3 regions of the Promicromonospora noduliphila genome follow, and region 3 is predicted to be linked to each of the others. Evidence: predicted binding sites of a transcription regulator. Region 3 holds the regulator's gene; each other region holds the start of a gene.
The links. Region 3 encodes HrcA, which represses chaperone genes, less so after heat shock. Its sites were predicted from a motif close to TTNGCACTCGNNNNNNNCGAGTGCNAA; they were not measured.
Positions count from the first base shown of each region.

Region 1: a site for HrcA is predicted at 1,713-1,739, ahead of groL (chaperonin GroEL). Genes of this name have one in related genera too.
Region 2: a site for HrcA is predicted at 2,975-3,001, ahead of AC0QU1_RS23635 (FmdB family zinc ribbon protein). Genes of this name have one in related genera too.

Region 1 is NZ_CM167806.1:5,516,598-5,521,936, forward strand. Features, by position in the region: gene groL (chaperonin GroEL) at 1-1,563, opposite strand, end outside; gene AC0QU1_RS24015 (phytoene desaturase family protein) at 1,887-3,410, opposite strand; gene AC0QU1_RS24020 (cold-shock protein) at 3,650-3,853, opposite strand; gene AC0QU1_RS24025 (peptidoglycan-binding domain-containing protein) at 4,216-4,761, opposite strand; gene AC0QU1_RS24030 (LytR C-terminal domain-containing protein) at 4,864-5,339, opposite strand, start outside.
Region 2 is NZ_CM167806.1:5,422,276-5,427,614, forward strand. Features, by position in the region: gene AC0QU1_RS23625 (5-formyltetrahydrofolate cyclo-ligase) at 1-80, shown strand, start outside; gene AC0QU1_RS23630 (penicillin acylase family protein) at 148-2,874, opposite strand; gene AC0QU1_RS23635 (FmdB family zinc ribbon protein) at 3,061-3,405, shown strand; gene AC0QU1_RS23640 (RcpC/CpaB family pilus assembly protein) at 4,276-4,911, shown strand; gene mscL (large conductance mechanosensitive channel protein MscL) at 5,260-5,339, shown strand, end outside.
Region 3 is NZ_CM167806.1:4,475,010-4,480,348, reverse strand. Features, by position in the region: gene AC0QU1_RS19640 (ATP-binding protein) at 1-2,071, opposite strand, end outside; gene AC0QU1_RS19635 (hypothetical protein) at 2,149-2,334, opposite strand; gene hrcA (heat-inducible transcriptional repressor HrcA) at 2,734-3,753, shown strand; gene dnaJ (molecular chaperone DnaJ) at 3,806-4,927, shown strand; gene AC0QU1_RS19620 (16S rRNA (uracil(1498)-N(3))-methyltransferase) at 4,938-5,339, shown strand, end outside.

The DNA of each region.
Region 1 (5,339 bases), 1.0 Mb from region 3:
GTCAGCGACGACGGCCTCGGTGGTGAGGAACAGCGCGGCGATCGAGGCGGCGTTCTGCAGCGCGGAACGGGTCACCTTGACCGGGTCGTTCACGCCGGCGGCGAGCAGGTCCTCGTACGCACCGGTCGCGGCGTTCAGGCCCTGACCGGCGGGGAGGTTGCGCACCTTCTCCGCCACGACTCCACCCTCGAGGCCGGCGTTCACGGCGATCTGCTTGAGCGGGGCGTCGATCGCGGCACGCACGATCGAGGCACCCGTCGCCTCGTCACCCTCGAGGTCGAGCTTCGAGAACGCGACGGCACCGGCCTGGATGAGGGCCACGCCACCACCGGCGACGATGCCCTCCTCGACGGCGGCCTTCGCGTTGCGGACGGCGTCCTCGATGCGGTGCTTGCGCTCCTTGAGCTCCACCTCGGTGGCCGCGCCGGCCTTGATGACGGCCACGCCGCCGGCCAGCTTGGCGAGGCGCTCCTGCAGCTTCTCGCGGTCGTAGTCGGAGTCCGACTTCTCGATCTCGCCGCGGATCTGGTTCACGCGACCGGCGATGAGGTCGGCGTCGCCGGCCCCCTCGACGATGGTGGTCTCGTCCTTGGTGACGACGACCTTGCGCGCCTGGCCCAGCTCCTCGAGCGTGGCGTTCTCCAGCTTGAGGCCCACCGTCTCGGTGATGACCTGGCCGCCGGTCAGGATCGCGATGTCCTGCAGCATGGCCTTGCGGCGGTCGCCGAAGCCCGGGGCCTTGACGGCGACGGACTTGAAGGTGCCACGGATCTTGTTCAGCACCAGGGTCGCCAGGGCCTCGCCCTCGACGTCCTCGGCGATGATGAGGAGCGACTTGCCCGACTTCATGACCTGGTCGAGCAGCGGCAGCATGTCCTTGACGTTCGAGATCTTCGACTCGACGATCAGGACGTACGGGTCCTCGAGCACGGCCTCCTGGCGCTCGGGGTCCGTCTCGAAGTACCGGGCGAGGAAGCCCTTGTCGAAGCGCATGCCCTCGGTGAGCTCGAGCTCGAGGCCGAAGGTGTTCGACTCCTCGACGGTGATGACGCCTTCCTTGCCCACCTTGTCGAGGGCCTCGGCGATGAGCTCGCCGATCGCCGGGTCGCCGGCCGAGATGGCGGCCGTGGCAGCGATCTCTTCCTTGGTCTCGATCTCCTTGGCAGCGTTCAGGAGCTGCTCGGTGACCGCCTCGGTGGCCTTCTCGATGCCGCGCTTGACGGCGATCGGGTTGGCACCGGCGGCAACGACGCGCAGGCCCTCCTTGACGAGCGCCTGGGCGAGCACGGTGGCGGTGGTGGTGCCGTCACCCGCGACGTCGTCCGTCTTCTTGGCGACCTCCTTGACGAGCTCCGCACCGATCTTCTCGTACGGGTCGTCGAGCTCGATCTCCTTGGCGATGGAGACACCGTCGTTGGTGATCGTGGGGGCGCCCCACTTCTTGTCCAGAACGACGTTGCGACCCTTGGGGCCGAGCGTGACCTTCACCGTGTCGGCGAGCTGGTTGAGCCCGCGCTCCATGCTCCGACGAGCTTCCTCGTCGAAAGCGATGATCTTGGCCATGGGGATGAATCCTCCGCTGGTGGCGTTGTCCGGGCCGGCCGGTGCCCGCGACGGACGGCCTCCGACCCCGGCGATCATGTCTCGCCGCGACAGGAGGCCTCACCATTCGACCCTGCTGTCACTCTCGAACGGAGAGTGCTAAGACATTATTGGCACTCGGACCAGGAGAGTGCAAGGCGCGTACACCGCGGGCGAACGCCGCCCCGGCCTTTCCCGTGCGGCGATGCGAGCGGGTCGCCCGATGCCCGCCACCAAGCCCCGGGCAGGTCGCCCGGCGCCAGCCGGCAGGTCCCCGGCGCCGAGCCGGGCACGCCGCCCAGCGCCTACCCCGGCGCCAGGCCGGGCAGGTGCCGGACGTCGAACTCGCGCAGCAGCGCCCGGCGCGCGGCATGCCAGCCGCCCATGCCGTGCACCCCGGGCCCTGGCGGCGTCGACGCGGAGCAGAGGTACACCCCCTCGGCGACCTGGTAGGGGTCGGGCGCCATGGTGGGCCGCGCGATCATCTGCCACATCGTGGCGGCGGCCCCCGCGGAGATGTCCCCGCCCCGGTAGTTCTGGTTGTGCTCCTCCAGGCGCGCGGCGGGTATGCACCGCGAGCCGACGACGACGTCGCGGAACCCGGGCGCGAAGCGCTCGATCTGCCGCGTGACCGTCTCCGTGACGTCCTGCGTCGAGCCGGCCGGCACGTGCGCGTAGGTCCACAGGGGCCGCGCCGTACCGCGCACGCGCCGGGGGTCGGCGACGCCCGGGTCGCTGAGCAGCACCATCGGCCGGTCGGCGTGCAGCCCGTGCCCGACGGCGTCCTCCGCCACCACCATCTCGGCGCGCGTGCCGCCGACGTGCACGGTCGCAGCGCCCCCGACCTCTGGCACCTTCCAGGGCACCGGGCCGGACAGGACGAAGTCGACCTTGGCCACGCCGTTCCCGTGCCGGAACCTGCTCAGCAGCGCGCGGCGCACCGGGCCGATCCGGTCGTGCGCGATCCGGAGCAGGGTGCTGGGCGTGGTGTCGAAGAGGACCGCGCGGGCGGGCGGGAGGTCGGACCAGGTCTCGACCCTGCGGCCGGTCTCGATGGTGCCCCCGTGCGCCGTCAGGTCGCTGACCAAGGCGTTCGTGATGGCCTGCGAGCCGCCCACCGGGATGGCCCAGCCGCCGTCGGCGTGCGCGAGGGCGGCGAGGAGCAGGGCGGTGCCAGCCCCCGCGAGCGACGGGAGGGGCGTGATGTTGTGGGCGGCGACGCCGGTGAGCAGCGCCTTGGCCGCCTCGGTGCGGAACCGGCGGTCCCAGCGCGGGCCGCCCTGCTCGACGAGCGCCCTGGCGAACCTCAGGCCTGGCCGGACCGCCGCCGTGAGCCCCGACGCCGGCCGCGCGCGGCGCCCCGGGCTGCCGGCACCTTCCAGCATCCCGCGCACGGTCCGCTTGTCCCCCAGGGCGAGCGCGGTCACCTGGCGCCAGTCGGCGGCGAGCGGGCCGATCAGGTCGCGCCAGGCGGCGCCGTCCGGCCCGAGGCGGTCGGCGGTCAGCTCTAGGTCGCGGAAGGCGAGGGCGGCGCGGCCGTCGTGGAACGGCTGGGCGTAGGCGATGTCTGGCGCGACGAGCTCGACGCCGTGCGCCGGGAGGTCGAAGGCCCGGAAGAAGGGCGACGCCCAGGCCATGGGGTGCACGGCGGAGCACAGGTCGAAGACCAGGTCGTCGTCGAGCTCGGGAACCGGCAGGGTGCGCGCACCACCGCCGACCGTCGGCTGGGCCTCCAGGACCTGGACTCCCAGGCCCGCCCGGGCGAGCGTCACCGCGGCTGCCAGGCCGTTCGGCCCGGAGCCCACCACCACCGCGTCGAGGAGGGTCACCCCCTCATCGAATCATGCTGCCCGGCACCTGGCGTGTCCCTGGGGGAGAGACGAACGAGCAGCCGCGGTACGGGGCGGCTGCGCGTCGCGCATGGCGAGCACCGAAGTCGTGGGCGTCGGACGTCGTCGGCCGACACCGGTCGTCATCGACCGTGCAGATCGGACGCCAGGGTCTGGGTCCCGGCATCCTCGGGGGGCGCGGGCGACGGGCGGGCCCTTCCCACCCGTCGTCCCATCGATCAGAGCGGGCGAACCTGCTCTGCCTGCGGACCCTTCTGCCCCTGCCCCACCTCGTACTCGACTTCCTGACCCTCATCGAGGGACCGGTAACCGTCGGTCTGGATCGCACTGTAGTGAACAAAAAGGTCCTGGCCGCCGGCAGTCGGGGTAATAAACCCATACCCCTTCTCGGCGTTGAACCACTTGACGGTGCCCTGGGCCATGCGTAGTTCTCCTTGTACCTCTGCACGGGCCACTCGGTCGACCCGTGGTGGTTCGAGCCTAGTGGTCCGGCTCACACCAGGGAACCCTTAATGCCCGCTATGTGGCATTCAGCGGTCGGCGAACGCCCAGGTCAGAGGCCTAAACAACGACTCGTGCAGGTGGATATCCACCTGGTGGTACGGCTTGACTAGACCAGCCGACCCCTACTTTCGCCGTGACGACGAGCACGTGAAACCGCCGTGTGCATCGAACAGAACGCAAACATGCGCCACAAGAAGTAGCGTTGACGCCCGCGTCAAGAACCTCCCCGGGCGTCAACGCCTAGCCTCAGCCATCACCTCGACCGGGTGCGGTTAGATGTCTAGATGTCACCCACGACTTGGCAGCTGCCGCTGTCGCCGCCGAAGAACCTCGTCCTGCTGGCGGTAGCGGGGCCGTAGAGACCATCGACCGTCAGGCTGTGGTAACGCTGGATGTTTCGCACCGCACCTGCGGTCTCGTTCCCGTACACCCCATCCCGTACCAGGTTGGTCGCACCGCTCGGCAGCCCTCCCGGGTACCTGCTCGCATAGCACTGGTTGTACGTGAGCTGGATTGCCCGAGTCGCAGCGTAAGTGTAGTGATCACCGTTCTGGTAGCACTGGTTGGTGCCGGATGGCGCCCCAGACGGGATGTACAGCGGCATCCCTTCGATGCCCCCTGACGCCGTGTTGCAGTAGTAGACGGCCGTTACGCCGGCGTCAACGACCTCCGCCTGGGCCGGCGCAGCCGCCAGCGCTCCACCCACCAGTAGCGTGATCGAAGCGACCGCCGCCGCCAGATACCGCTTGAAGCTCCCGATCATCAACAACTCCCTCGTGACAAGCGCCAGGCAATACAACACCTCGCGCCACCAGGGGGCGCTCATGCGAACGCCCTCACCACGAGTCTGTGTCGACTCGGACAAATCGGTCAAGCGTTACATAGGGCGAAACTCGGGCGAGAACCCGGCTCTTCAGCTCCGATTCAATCAACCGGCGGGCGGCGTGGTCAGGATCACCCAGACACCTTCTGTCGCATGGTTCGCGACGTCCTGTGACTCCTGTACGTTTGCGGCAGTGACACCGAGGGCCTGCGCGATCGCCGTCGCCGTGTCAGCCCGGTCCGGTCCGTACAGGACGGTGTTCTGCGCGTACGCACCCGGCTGCGGCCCCGTTGGATCATCACCGATGGTGAGTGGGTGCATCTCGCCTGTGAAACCGGCCGCCTGGAGATTCGTCTGCGCGACTTTGGCCATTCCGTCGCCGGCCCCGTCGTTGTAGATCCCGATCACAGTGTCGGTCAGGTTCGCGAGATTCGGGTCGCCCGGATATGACGCCTCCTCAGGGGCCGAGGGAGACGCGCTCGGCGACGCGGGTGCAGAAGCGCTCGGCGACGCAGGAGCCGAGGCCGACGCCGAAGGGGACCCGTTACCCGACGCCTCTGCCGGATCGTCGTCTCCGCCGG
Region 2 (5,339 bases), 950 kb from region 3:
ACCCGCTGCCGCGCGAGGAGCACGACATCCTGGTGCACGCCGTCGCGACGACCGACGACTGGCGCTGGTTCACCGCATAGTCCTTCGCGGCACGGCCCCTCGCGGCATGTCCCTTGGCGGCATGTCGCTGGCGCAGGGCGCCGCACGTCACGGCGTGAGGATCTGCTCGTCCTCTTCCGCCGCGTCGACCGCCTCGGGGCTGAACGGCCACGGGAAGGTCTCCCCCGTCGCCCAGGCGCCGAGCTGGTCGTCGTAGTGGGCCGACGCCGGATGCCCCGACGTACCGGTCACGACCACCCAGGTCGAGGCGTCGAGGTCGGCCATGTCGACGACCATGCGCATCGACGGGCCGCTCGTCACCCCGAAGCTGCCGCTGGACGCGTCCCACGACGTGGCGTTGACGATCGAGGAACCGCCGCCCACCTTGACGGGGGCCGGGTTCATGTAGGTGGAGATCGGCGCGGGGATACCCGACCCGCCGAGGATCAGGTGCTCCAGCTTGAGCTGGTGCAGCGTGCCCCACTCCCAGTCGTCCGCGTCCTTGCCGAGCTCGACCGTGAGGTCCTGGCGCGCGCTGAGCAGCGCCTCCGTCAGCACCTGGTCCCGACTCTCGACGACGGCGACGGTGGACTTGTCGTCCCAGAACGCGTCGTTCGGGTTGTCGAGCATGCCCTGGATGACGGCGAGCCAGCGGCTGCCGCCGTCGGGCCACATGGACTCCGGCAGCTCGTCGTTGAACGTGGTCTCCAGGAGGTTGCGCCACACCGCCGAGAAGTAGGCCGCCGCCGCCGAGTCGGCGTCCATGGACCTGTCCCAGTCGGCCAGGAGGGCCTGGCCGTCCGACTCGTAGCCCGCCGGGAGGTCCACCTCCAGCAGCACGGGCACGAGGGTCTCCGCGAACACGCTCCACTGGTCGAGCTGGATCTCGGACATATCGTCGGCCGTGAGCTTGCGCCCCTCGGCGATCCGCTCGCTGAGCAGGGTGCGGATGCGTTCCGAGCGGTACCCGTAGTCCCAGTCGCGCGTGATGAACGGCCCAGAGCCGCCCGGCAGCACGGCCTGGTTCGCCGCGACCACGAAGCCCTCCTGCGGGTCGATCACGCCGGGCATCTGGGCCGGGTCCACGTAGCCGGTCCAGTCGTAGCGGGCGTCCCAGCCGGGGCGGGGCCAGGTGCCGTCGGACTCCACCGCGCCCGGCACGTTGGCGCGCACCGGGATCTTGCCCGGCGCCTGGTAGCCGATGTGCCCGTCGGTCGTGGCGAACACGATGTTCTGCGCGGGGACCTCGAACTTCGCGGCGGCCGCCTTCATGTCCTGCGCGTTCCTCGCGCGGTTCATCTCGAACACGGCGTCGGCCGTGCGGCCGGGCTCCAGCGCGGTCCACTGCAGCGAGATCTCGTACTGGCCCAGCGCGGTGCCGGTCTCGGTGGGCGAGTCGCGCACCGCCTCCATCGCGGCCTCCTCCATGACGGACGAGATGATCGGGCCGTGCACGGTCCGCCGGACCTCCAGGTCGATCGGGCTGCCGCCGTCGACCCGGATCACCTCCGTCTCCTTCTCCATCGGGACCCACTGGTCCTCGCCCCGCAGGTAGGTGTCGTTGCGGACGCGCTCGATGAAGAAGTCGGTGACGTCGGCGCCCATGTTGGTCAGGCCCCAGGAGATGTCGGCGTTGTGCCCGATGATCACGCCGGGGAACCCGGAGAACGAGAACCCGGACACGTCGAAGGGGCACTCGGCGCTCACCTGGTTGCAGTGCAGGCCCACCTGCGCCCAGATGCCGGGGGCGGCGAGGTCGAGGTGCGGGTCGTTGGCCAGCAGCGGCTGGCCCGACTCCGTGTACTGGCCCGACACCGCCCATGAGTTCGAGCCGGTGCCCTCGCCGCGCGCGATCTGCACCGGCACGGCGTCGAGCGCCTGTTGCGCCGCCTCGACGGCGGCGGCGAGGTCCGGGTTCTTGTACAGGTCCGCCGTGGCCGGGTCCGCCGTGGCCTGGTCTTCCGTGGCCGGGTCAACCGTGGCCGACGTCGTCTGGGCGCCCTGGGTGGTCGGCGTCGTCGCCGTGGCGCCCGCCTCGGTGGGATCGAGGATCGTCGCGTTGCCGGTGCCCGAGTACGCGGGGAACAGCTCCGCGACCCGCGCGGCGTCGCCGATGGTGCTGAAGGCGAGCGCCCGGTCGAGCTCGTCCTCGTAGTTGCTGCGCAGGTCCCAGGCCATGGCCTTGAGCCAGGCGAGCGAGTCGATGGGATCCCACGGCTCGGGCTCGTTCACCTCGACGCTGACGTCGAGCACCGTGTACTCCACCGCCGTCTCTGCGGGGCTGCGGTCCGCGAGGTAGGCGTTCACGCCGTCCGCGTACGCCTGGAGGTACTGCCGGGTGGTGTCGTCGAGGATGTTGAACTCCTCCTCCGCGACGTGCCGCCAGCCGAAGGTGCGGATGACCATGTCGGCCGAGATCGCGTCGGCGTTGTTGCCAACGAGCTCGGCCAGCCGGCCTGCGGTCACGTGGCGGCGGTAGTCCATCTCGAAGAAGCGGTCCTGCGCGTGCACGTAGCCCTGCGCGCGGAACAGGTCCTCGGCCGAGTCGGCATAGATCTGCGGCACGCCCTGGGCGTCGCGGCTGACGCGCACGTCCGCGCCGAGGCCCTCGACCTGCACCTCCCCCGAGTGCTCAGGGAGCGGACGGCGGGCGGTGAGCCAGCCGAAGGTCGTCGCGGCGACCAGCGCCAGAACCAGGACGACCGCCGTGCCGACCAGGAACTGGCGGACGCGGGAGGTACGGGTCCGACGCCGACGAGGCTTGGCGGGCCCCGCACCGTCGGAGGAGGCTGTCTCGGCGGGCTCTACGGGCTCGGCGGAAGTGGTCGCGGACACGCAGTGGAGACTACCGCCCGCCCCTGGGCTTCCGTGAACGCGCTCGGGTGAACGGGATCGGGAGATCCTGGGACTATCCCCAGCCTGTTGACCGTTACTATTGGCACTCGGAAACCCCGAGTGCCAGGCCCGGTCCCGGTGAGCGCGCGATGCCCCAGGTCCGCCTGACGTCCCAGAGGAGTGCACGTGCCCACCTACGCGTACCGGTGTGCCGACTGCGGCCACGCGTTCGACATCCACCAGGAGTTCAGTGACGAGTCGCTGACCGTCTGCCCCGAGTGCCAGGGCCGCCTGCGAAAGGTGTTCAGCTCGGTGGGCGTCACCTTCAAGGGTTCCGGCTTCTACCGCACCGACTCGCGAAGCACGTCGACGAGCAGCACGGTGAAGGCTGGGGCGTCGGGGTCGTCGTCGAGCTCGTCGAACGGGTCTTCGGGCTCGTCGTCGGGTGGTTCTTCGTCGTCTTCGAGCTCTTCTGGCTCGTCGGGCTCCTCGTCGAGCGGTTCCAGCTCGGCGAAGGCCGCCTCGGCCTGAGGATCTCGCTCCCTGGCGTGCCGTGGCGCGCTGGGCAGGGCAACTCTTGGACCGCCAGACCTGCCGAGATCGGCAGTTTCGCAGCGGTCCGTGCGCCGAGATCGGCAGTCCACGACGGCTGGGGCGCTGAGGTCGGCAGTCCGCGACGGTCAGGGCGCCGAAATCGGCGGTCCGCGACGGCTGGGAGCCGAGATCGGCAGTCTGCAGCGGTCCGTGCGCTGAAGTCGGCAATTCTCACGGATCCGTACGCCGAGATCGGCAGTCCACGACGGCCAGGGCGCCGAGGTCGGCAGTCCGCATCGAGATCGGTCCAGGGCTGTACCGATCTCGATGCGAATGGCCGACTTCGATGCCACGTGCCGACTTCGCGGGGTACATCCTGGATCCAGGTCGTGCGATGCATCCTGGATCCAAGGTGTCCCCTCCAGAAGATTCGCGACCGGTCCGCGGTCGCTCCCGACCAGTTCCCGGGGATCCGAGCGCGACCACAGGCATCACTTTCCCGGGGTTGTGCACAGCCTGGCCGACGGCGGCACCAGGCTCCGGGCTCGGCCGCCTAACGTCGCGGTCATGGGACTTCTCGACACGCTCGCTGAACCGGCCGTACGTCACGGTTCACCACGGGACTCCGGTTCGCAGATGCCGCTCGGCGGCCCACCGCCCGTCCCGATTGCCGGGATCGCGCACGACGAGCGACGCGCAGGGCTCACCAGCTCCCCGATGGACCCGAGCCGGCAACTGGACGCAAGTCAGCAACTGGACGCGAGCCGGCAACTAGGCCCGAACCGGCAGCGCCTCGACCCGCCCCGTCCGGGCCGGCAGCGCCTAGGTCACCGTCCGGGCCTGCTCGGTCCGGCCACAGTTCGCAAGGTGCGGCGCATCCTGTGGCGCTGGCGTTTCGCCCTCGCGGCCGCCGCGTTCGGCCTCGCCGTCGCCCTGACGGTGCACCTCCTGCGCCCGCCGCCACCCCCGACCGTCGACGTCGCGGTCACGGCCCGCCCCGTCGCGGCCGGAACCCCGCTGAGCAGGGAAGACGTCGTCGTCCGCTCCGTGGCCACCGACGTCGCCCCGCCCGGTGCCGTACATACGGTGCGCGGCCTGCTGGGCCGCGCGGCCGTGGTCGGGCTCCCGGCGGGCGCACCCCTGCACACGGCCCTCGTCTCGGACGACGGCGTCTCCGCCGCCGCCCCGCGCGGCACGGTAGTGGTCCCGGTCCGCCTGTCCGACGACGCCGTGGCCGCCCTCCTGCGTCCCGGCGACCGCGTGGACCTGCTCGCGGGGACGACGTCGGGCAGCGAGCCGGCGACCGCACCGCAGTACCTGGCCCGCGACGCGCTGGTGCTGCCCGTCCCCGCCGGGCGCGAGCCGGAGGCGACCGGCGGGCTGCTCGGTCCGGCGTCGGAGGCGGACCGGCCCGTCACCTTGGTCGCCGTGACCCCACAGGACGCCCCGAAACTGTCGGCGGTCTCGGGCTGGGGATCGGTGACGGCGGTACTAGTGCCATAGGCGGGCAGTGCTGGGATCGGTGACGGCAGTGCCGGTGCCCCGAGCGGCAGTCCCTGGGATCGGTGACGGCGGTGCCGGTGCAACGAGCGGCAGTCCTGGAGCGGGGGCGGCAGTCCTGGAGCGTAGGGGAGCAGTGCCGGTGCTGTAGGAGCGGCGGCTGGTGCCGTGGGCCGAGGCCGGACCTTCTTCCGGCGGCCTGCGGCATCGGGCATAGTGGGGCCAAACGGCGCCGTAATTCGGCGGAATGTGCCGTTCGAGGTGCGGAATCTCCGAACAAACCGGAGAATCCATGACCGGGCCGATCCCGGCGGCCCGAGATCATTCGTGAACAACAGCAGGGGAAACAGAATGCTTCAGGGTTTCAAGGAGTTCATCACGCGCGGCAACGTGCTCGACCTGGCCGTCGCCGTCGTCATCGGCGCTGCCTT
Region 3 (5,339 bases):
GCCAGCCGAGGTAGACGGAGTACACGCTGGCGTGGATCATCGGCACCTTGCGGTCGTACCACCGGGCGGCCTCGGCCCAGTCGCCGCGCCCGATCATCGCCTCGACGATGTTGCCCTCCAGCATCGTCCGGGTGCCCTCCGCCGCGCCGTACCGCTGCGCCATCTCCACCCCCTCCGCGGCGATGGCGGCGGCCTCGTCCCAGCGCCCCGCTGTCAGCCGGGCGTCGGACCCGTTGATGTAGTACTGCCGCAGGCCGTGCCAGTTGTCGCCGGCGACCTCGCGGCCGCGGTCGATCTCGGCCAGGCCGTCCTGGTCGCCGAGCTGGAACCGGCTGACGCCGCGCAGGTTGAGCGCCACCGAGGCGAGCTCGGCGCTCCCGACTGCGGTCGCGGTGTCGTACGCCTCCGTGGCGGCCACGATGGCCTCGGCGCAGTGCCCGTCGAGCATGGCGCGCCGGGCCCGCAGCACCAGCACCTGGGCCCGCACGGTGTCGTCGAGGCCCGGCGGCACCAGGCGCAGCGCCCGCTCGTAGAGCTCAGGACCGTCCAAGGACCCGGCCCGGCCCGCGATGAGCGCGGCGTCGGCCAGGGCCCTGGCCTGGCCGACGGGGTCGTCGTCGGGCCACTCGTCGAGGGCCTGGTGCACGACGGCCAGGGCGCGGTCCACGCGCGTCGAGTCCAGCAGCGACCCGGCGACGGCGCGCAGCAGCTCGTGGTGCGGCAGGCCGGCCACGCGTTCGGCGTCGGGCACCTGGTCCCACAGCTCGAGCGCCCGCTCGCCCAGGGTCACGGCCGTGGACGCCGCCGCGGTCGACGCCGCCGCGTGCCCGGCGACGGCGGCGGCCAAGGCCTTGTCCAGCACACCGGCGCGCCACCAGTGGTCGGCGATGCGGGACAGCTTGGCGACCGAGCGGGTGCGGGTGGTCAGCGCCGTCTCGAGCGCGCGGGCGTACGCGGCGTGCAGCCGCCTGCGCTCGCCGGGCAGCAGCTCCGCGTACACGGCCTCCTGCACGAGCGCGTGCCGGAACGCGTACCCGACGTCGGTGGTGACCAGCACCTGCGCGTCCACCGCCTCGCGCGCCGTCTCCTCCGGCTCCGCGCCGACGCCGGGGCGCGCGCCCGAGGCGTCGTCGGCCAGGACGTCGTCCAGCACGTCGTGCCACACCCGCGGGCCCGCCGCCGCGACGACGCGGCACAGCGCCTGCGCCGCACGGCTCAGGTTCCAGTAGCGCAGCAGGAGGATGTCGCGCAGGGAGTCCGGCAGGTCGGTGCCGAGGAAGCCGACCAGCTCCTCCACGTAGAACGGGACGCCCTCGCTGCGCTCGGCCAGATCGGCGATGTCGTCGGCGAGCTCGTCGGCGGGGCCGAGCCCGGCGAGGCCGGGGGCCGCCGGCCCGGAGGACTCCGCGAGCAGCAGGTCCCGCGCCATCTCGCGGACCTCCTCCGGGCCGAGCCGGCGCAGGTCGAGCCGGGTGGCCAGCCGTGCGCGGTCGAGCTCCGCCGCCACGGCCCGGAGGGGATGGCTGCGGTCGACGTCGTCGCTGCGGTAGGTCAGGACCAGGAGCAGGCCGGGCAGCGCGGCGCGCGCGAGGCGCACGGCCAGGGCCCGCGTGACGTCGTCGGACCAGTGCAGGTCCTCGACGACGGCGACGACCGGACGGTCGGCGGCGGTGCGGGCGAGCAGGTCGGTGAGGACCTCGGGGAGGCGGTCGGCGCCCGCGTCGGGCGAGGGGGCCACGAGCTGCGGCGTGACCGCGGACAGGGCGGCGGCCGCCGGGCCGGCGGCCTCGACCGTGGCGTCGGGGCCGAGCGTCGCCACGATCCCGGCGAGCAGGCCGGCCGTCGCGGCGTACGGCACGGGTCCCGAGCCGGAGTCGGCGCACTGCCCGGCCAGGACCAGCACGCCGTCCGCCCGGGACGTCAGCTCGTCGACCAGACGCGTCTTGCCGATGCCGGCCTCGCCGGCGATCACGATGGTGCGGCCGGCGCCCGAGCGGACGTCGTCGAGGGCGGCCATGAGCTCGCCGAGCTCACGGGCTCGGCCCACGAGGCGGGCGCGGGGGACCGGCATGGGCTCATCGTCCCATGCCGGTCCTGGTGCCGGTCCTGGTACCGGTTCGCTGTTCGCCACGGCCGTTCCGGCGCGGCTCAGGCGATGCGCGGCCGGACGGCGTCGGCCGCCTTGGCGCGTGCGGCGCGCTCGGCGGCGTGCCGTGCGGCCTCCTGGCGCCGGGCGGTCTCCTGCTGCTCGCGCGCCCGGCGGGTCTGCTCCGTCCGGCGGTCGAGCTCCTGCTCGTTCCTGCGGTACTCGGCGTAGTCCGAAAAGCCGAACATCGTGGTGCCTCCTGGGTGCGGCCGGCCCCTCGCCGGCGGTGGTTCCACCCTCGTGCGTGAGGTACCCCGCGCGGATCGGGCGGTCGCCGCATCTTTGGCTGCCGGTCCGACCGGCGGGTCCGAGGTACCTAAGGCATTGCCCTAAGCGCCGGTCGGCGGGACAGTTGTCAGGCCCGTCGGCTCAGCCCTTCGCGAACGTGTCACAACCACGGGTCACGGGGCTGACCTGCGGGTCCGGCACCCCGGGACCGTGCGCGCGGCGGGTCGGGGGGTTGGCCGCTCGCGTGTGCCGCGTAGGATTGGCACTCGGTCGGCGAGAGTGCTGGAGGCAGTGTCGGTGAACGGCCGGAACCCGGGTGCACGTCCCGGACGTTCAACCTGGGGACGGAGGTGAGCGCGGTGAGCGAGGAACGAAGGCTCGATGTCCTGCGGGCGATCGTGGAGGACTACGTCCGGACACGCGAACCCGTCGGGTCGCGCATACTCACGGAGCGGCACCGGCTCGGCGTCTCCCCTGCCACCGTCCGCAACGACATGGCGGCCCTCGAGGAGGCCGGGCTCATCGCCCAGCCGCACACGTCGGCGGGGCGCATCCCCACCGACAAGGGCTACCGCCTGTTCGTGGACCAGCTCGCCGAGGTGCGCCCGCTGAGCGCGCCGCAGCGGCGGGCGATCGAGACGTTCCTGTCCGAGGCCGTCGACCTCGACGACGTCGTGGCGCGCGCCGGGCGGCTCATCGCCCAGCTCACGGGCCAGGTCGCCGTGGTGCAGTACCCCTCGCTGCGCCGGTCCGGCCTGCGGCACCTGGAGCTCGTGCCGACGGCGGAGGGGCGGCTCCTCGTTGTCGTCATCACCGACACGGGGCGGGTGGAGCAGCGGTTCCTCGACGTGCCGGTCGACCTGGACGACGGCACGCTCGGCGAGCTGCGCGCCCGCCTCAACGCGGCGGCCGCCGGCCGCCGCCTCACCGAGATCGGCGACTCGTTCGCCCAGGTCGCAGCGGCCATGCCGGAGGAGCACAAGCCCCTGGCGGCCGCGGTGGCCGAGGTCGTCACGACCGCGCTCGCGGAGGAGAGCGAGGAGCGGATCGTGCTGACCGGCCAGGCCAACCTCGCGCGGTCCGGCATGCGGTTCGAGCAGGGCCTGCGGCCCGTGCTCGAGGCGCTGGAGGAGCAGGTGGTCCTGCTCGGCCTCCTCACCGAGATGACCGACGACGCCGGCGTGACGGTGAGCATCGGCCACGAGAACCGGCTGGCGGGCCTGGCGGAGACCTCCGTCGTCACGTCCGGCTACGGCTCGTCCGACGGCGACTCTGTGGCCATCCTGAGCTCGATCGGCCCCACCCGCATGGACTACCCGGGCACCATCGCCGCGGTGCGTGCCGTGGCGCGCTACCTGTCGCGGGTGCTGCCGAGCTGACTTCCCCCGCCCACGAACCATTCCCCACACACCTCCCCGCGAAGAGAGACCTGTGACCGACTACTACGAGATTCTCGGTGTTCCGCGCGACGCCTCACCCGAGCAGATCAAGAAGGCATACCGCAAGCTGGCTCGCGAGCTGCACCCGGACGTGGCCGGCGAGGCGGGCGGGGACCGGTTCAAGGACGTCGCGCGCGCGTACGAGGTGCTGTCCAACCCCGACAAGCGCCAGCAGTACGACATGGGCGTCGACCCCACCTCGCCCGGCGGCGGCGCGGGCGGCGGGTTCGGCGCGGGCTTCGGGTTCCAGGACATCTTCGAGACCTTCTTCGGCGGCGGGCAGCCCACCGGCCCGGTCCCGCGCGCGCGGCGCGGCAACGACGCGCTCGTGCGGCTCGACCTGGAGCTGTCCGAGGCGGTCTTCGGCGCCAAGCGGGAGATCCAGGTCGACACCGCCGTGGTGTGCAACACCTGCGGCGGCGACGGCGCACGGCCGGGCACGTCGGCCCGCACCTGCGACGTCTGTCAGGGCCGGGGCTCCGTGCAGCGGGTCGCGCGCTCGTTCCTCGGCCAGGTCATGACCAACCAGCCGTGCTCGGCCTGCGGCGGCTTCGGCACCGTGATCCCCGAGCCGTGCACCGACTGCTCCGGCGAGGGCCGCGTGCGCTCGCGCCGCACCATCTCGGTGAACGTGCCCGCCGGCGTCGACACCGGCACCCGCATCAAGCTCTCCGCGCAGGGCGAGGTGGGCCCCGGCGGCGGCCCCGCCGGGGACCTGTACGTCGAGATCCGGGAGCGCGCGCACGACACGTTCGTGCGCCGCGGCGACGAGCTGCACTGCACCCTCCAGGTGCCGATGACGGCCGCGGCGCTCGGCACCGTCCTCGAGCTCGACACGCTGGACGGGCTCCAGGAGATCGACCTGCGCCCCGGCACACAGCCCGGCCAGGTCATCACGCTCAAGGGCCTCGGCGTGGGGCACCTGCACTCCGCGGGGCGCGGCGACCTCAACGTGCACATCGAGGTCCAGGTGCCCACCGGCCTCGACGAGGCGCAGACGGCGCTGATGCAGCAGCTCGCCGCCCTGCGGGGCGAGGAGCGGCCGGAGCCGCGGCTCGCCTCGGTCCACGGGGGCGTGTTCTCGCGCCTGCGCGACAAGCTCAGCGGGCGCTGACCGCCCACCGATGAGCGCGCCAGTCTTTCTCGCGGAGGCGTCCAGCGCCCATCCGCTGTCCGGGTACGCGGCGGGGTCCGTGTACGTGCTCGACGGCGCGGAGGGCCGGCACGCCGGCGTCGTCCAGCGGCGCGGCCCCGGCGAGCGGATCGACGTCGTCGACGGCGCGGGCTTCCGCCTGCGCACGGTCGTCGAGTCGGTCGACGGCGCTCAGGTGCACTTGCGTGTCGAGGACGTGGAGGTCGAGCCGGCGCCCGCCGTCGTCGTGACGCTCGTCCAGGCCCTCGCCAAGGGCGACCGCGACGAGCTCGCGATCGAGGCGGCCACCGAGACCGGCGTGGACGCGATCATCCCGTGGCAGGCCGAGCGGTCGGTGGTCGTCTGGCGCGGGGACCGGGCGGCGAAGTCGCGG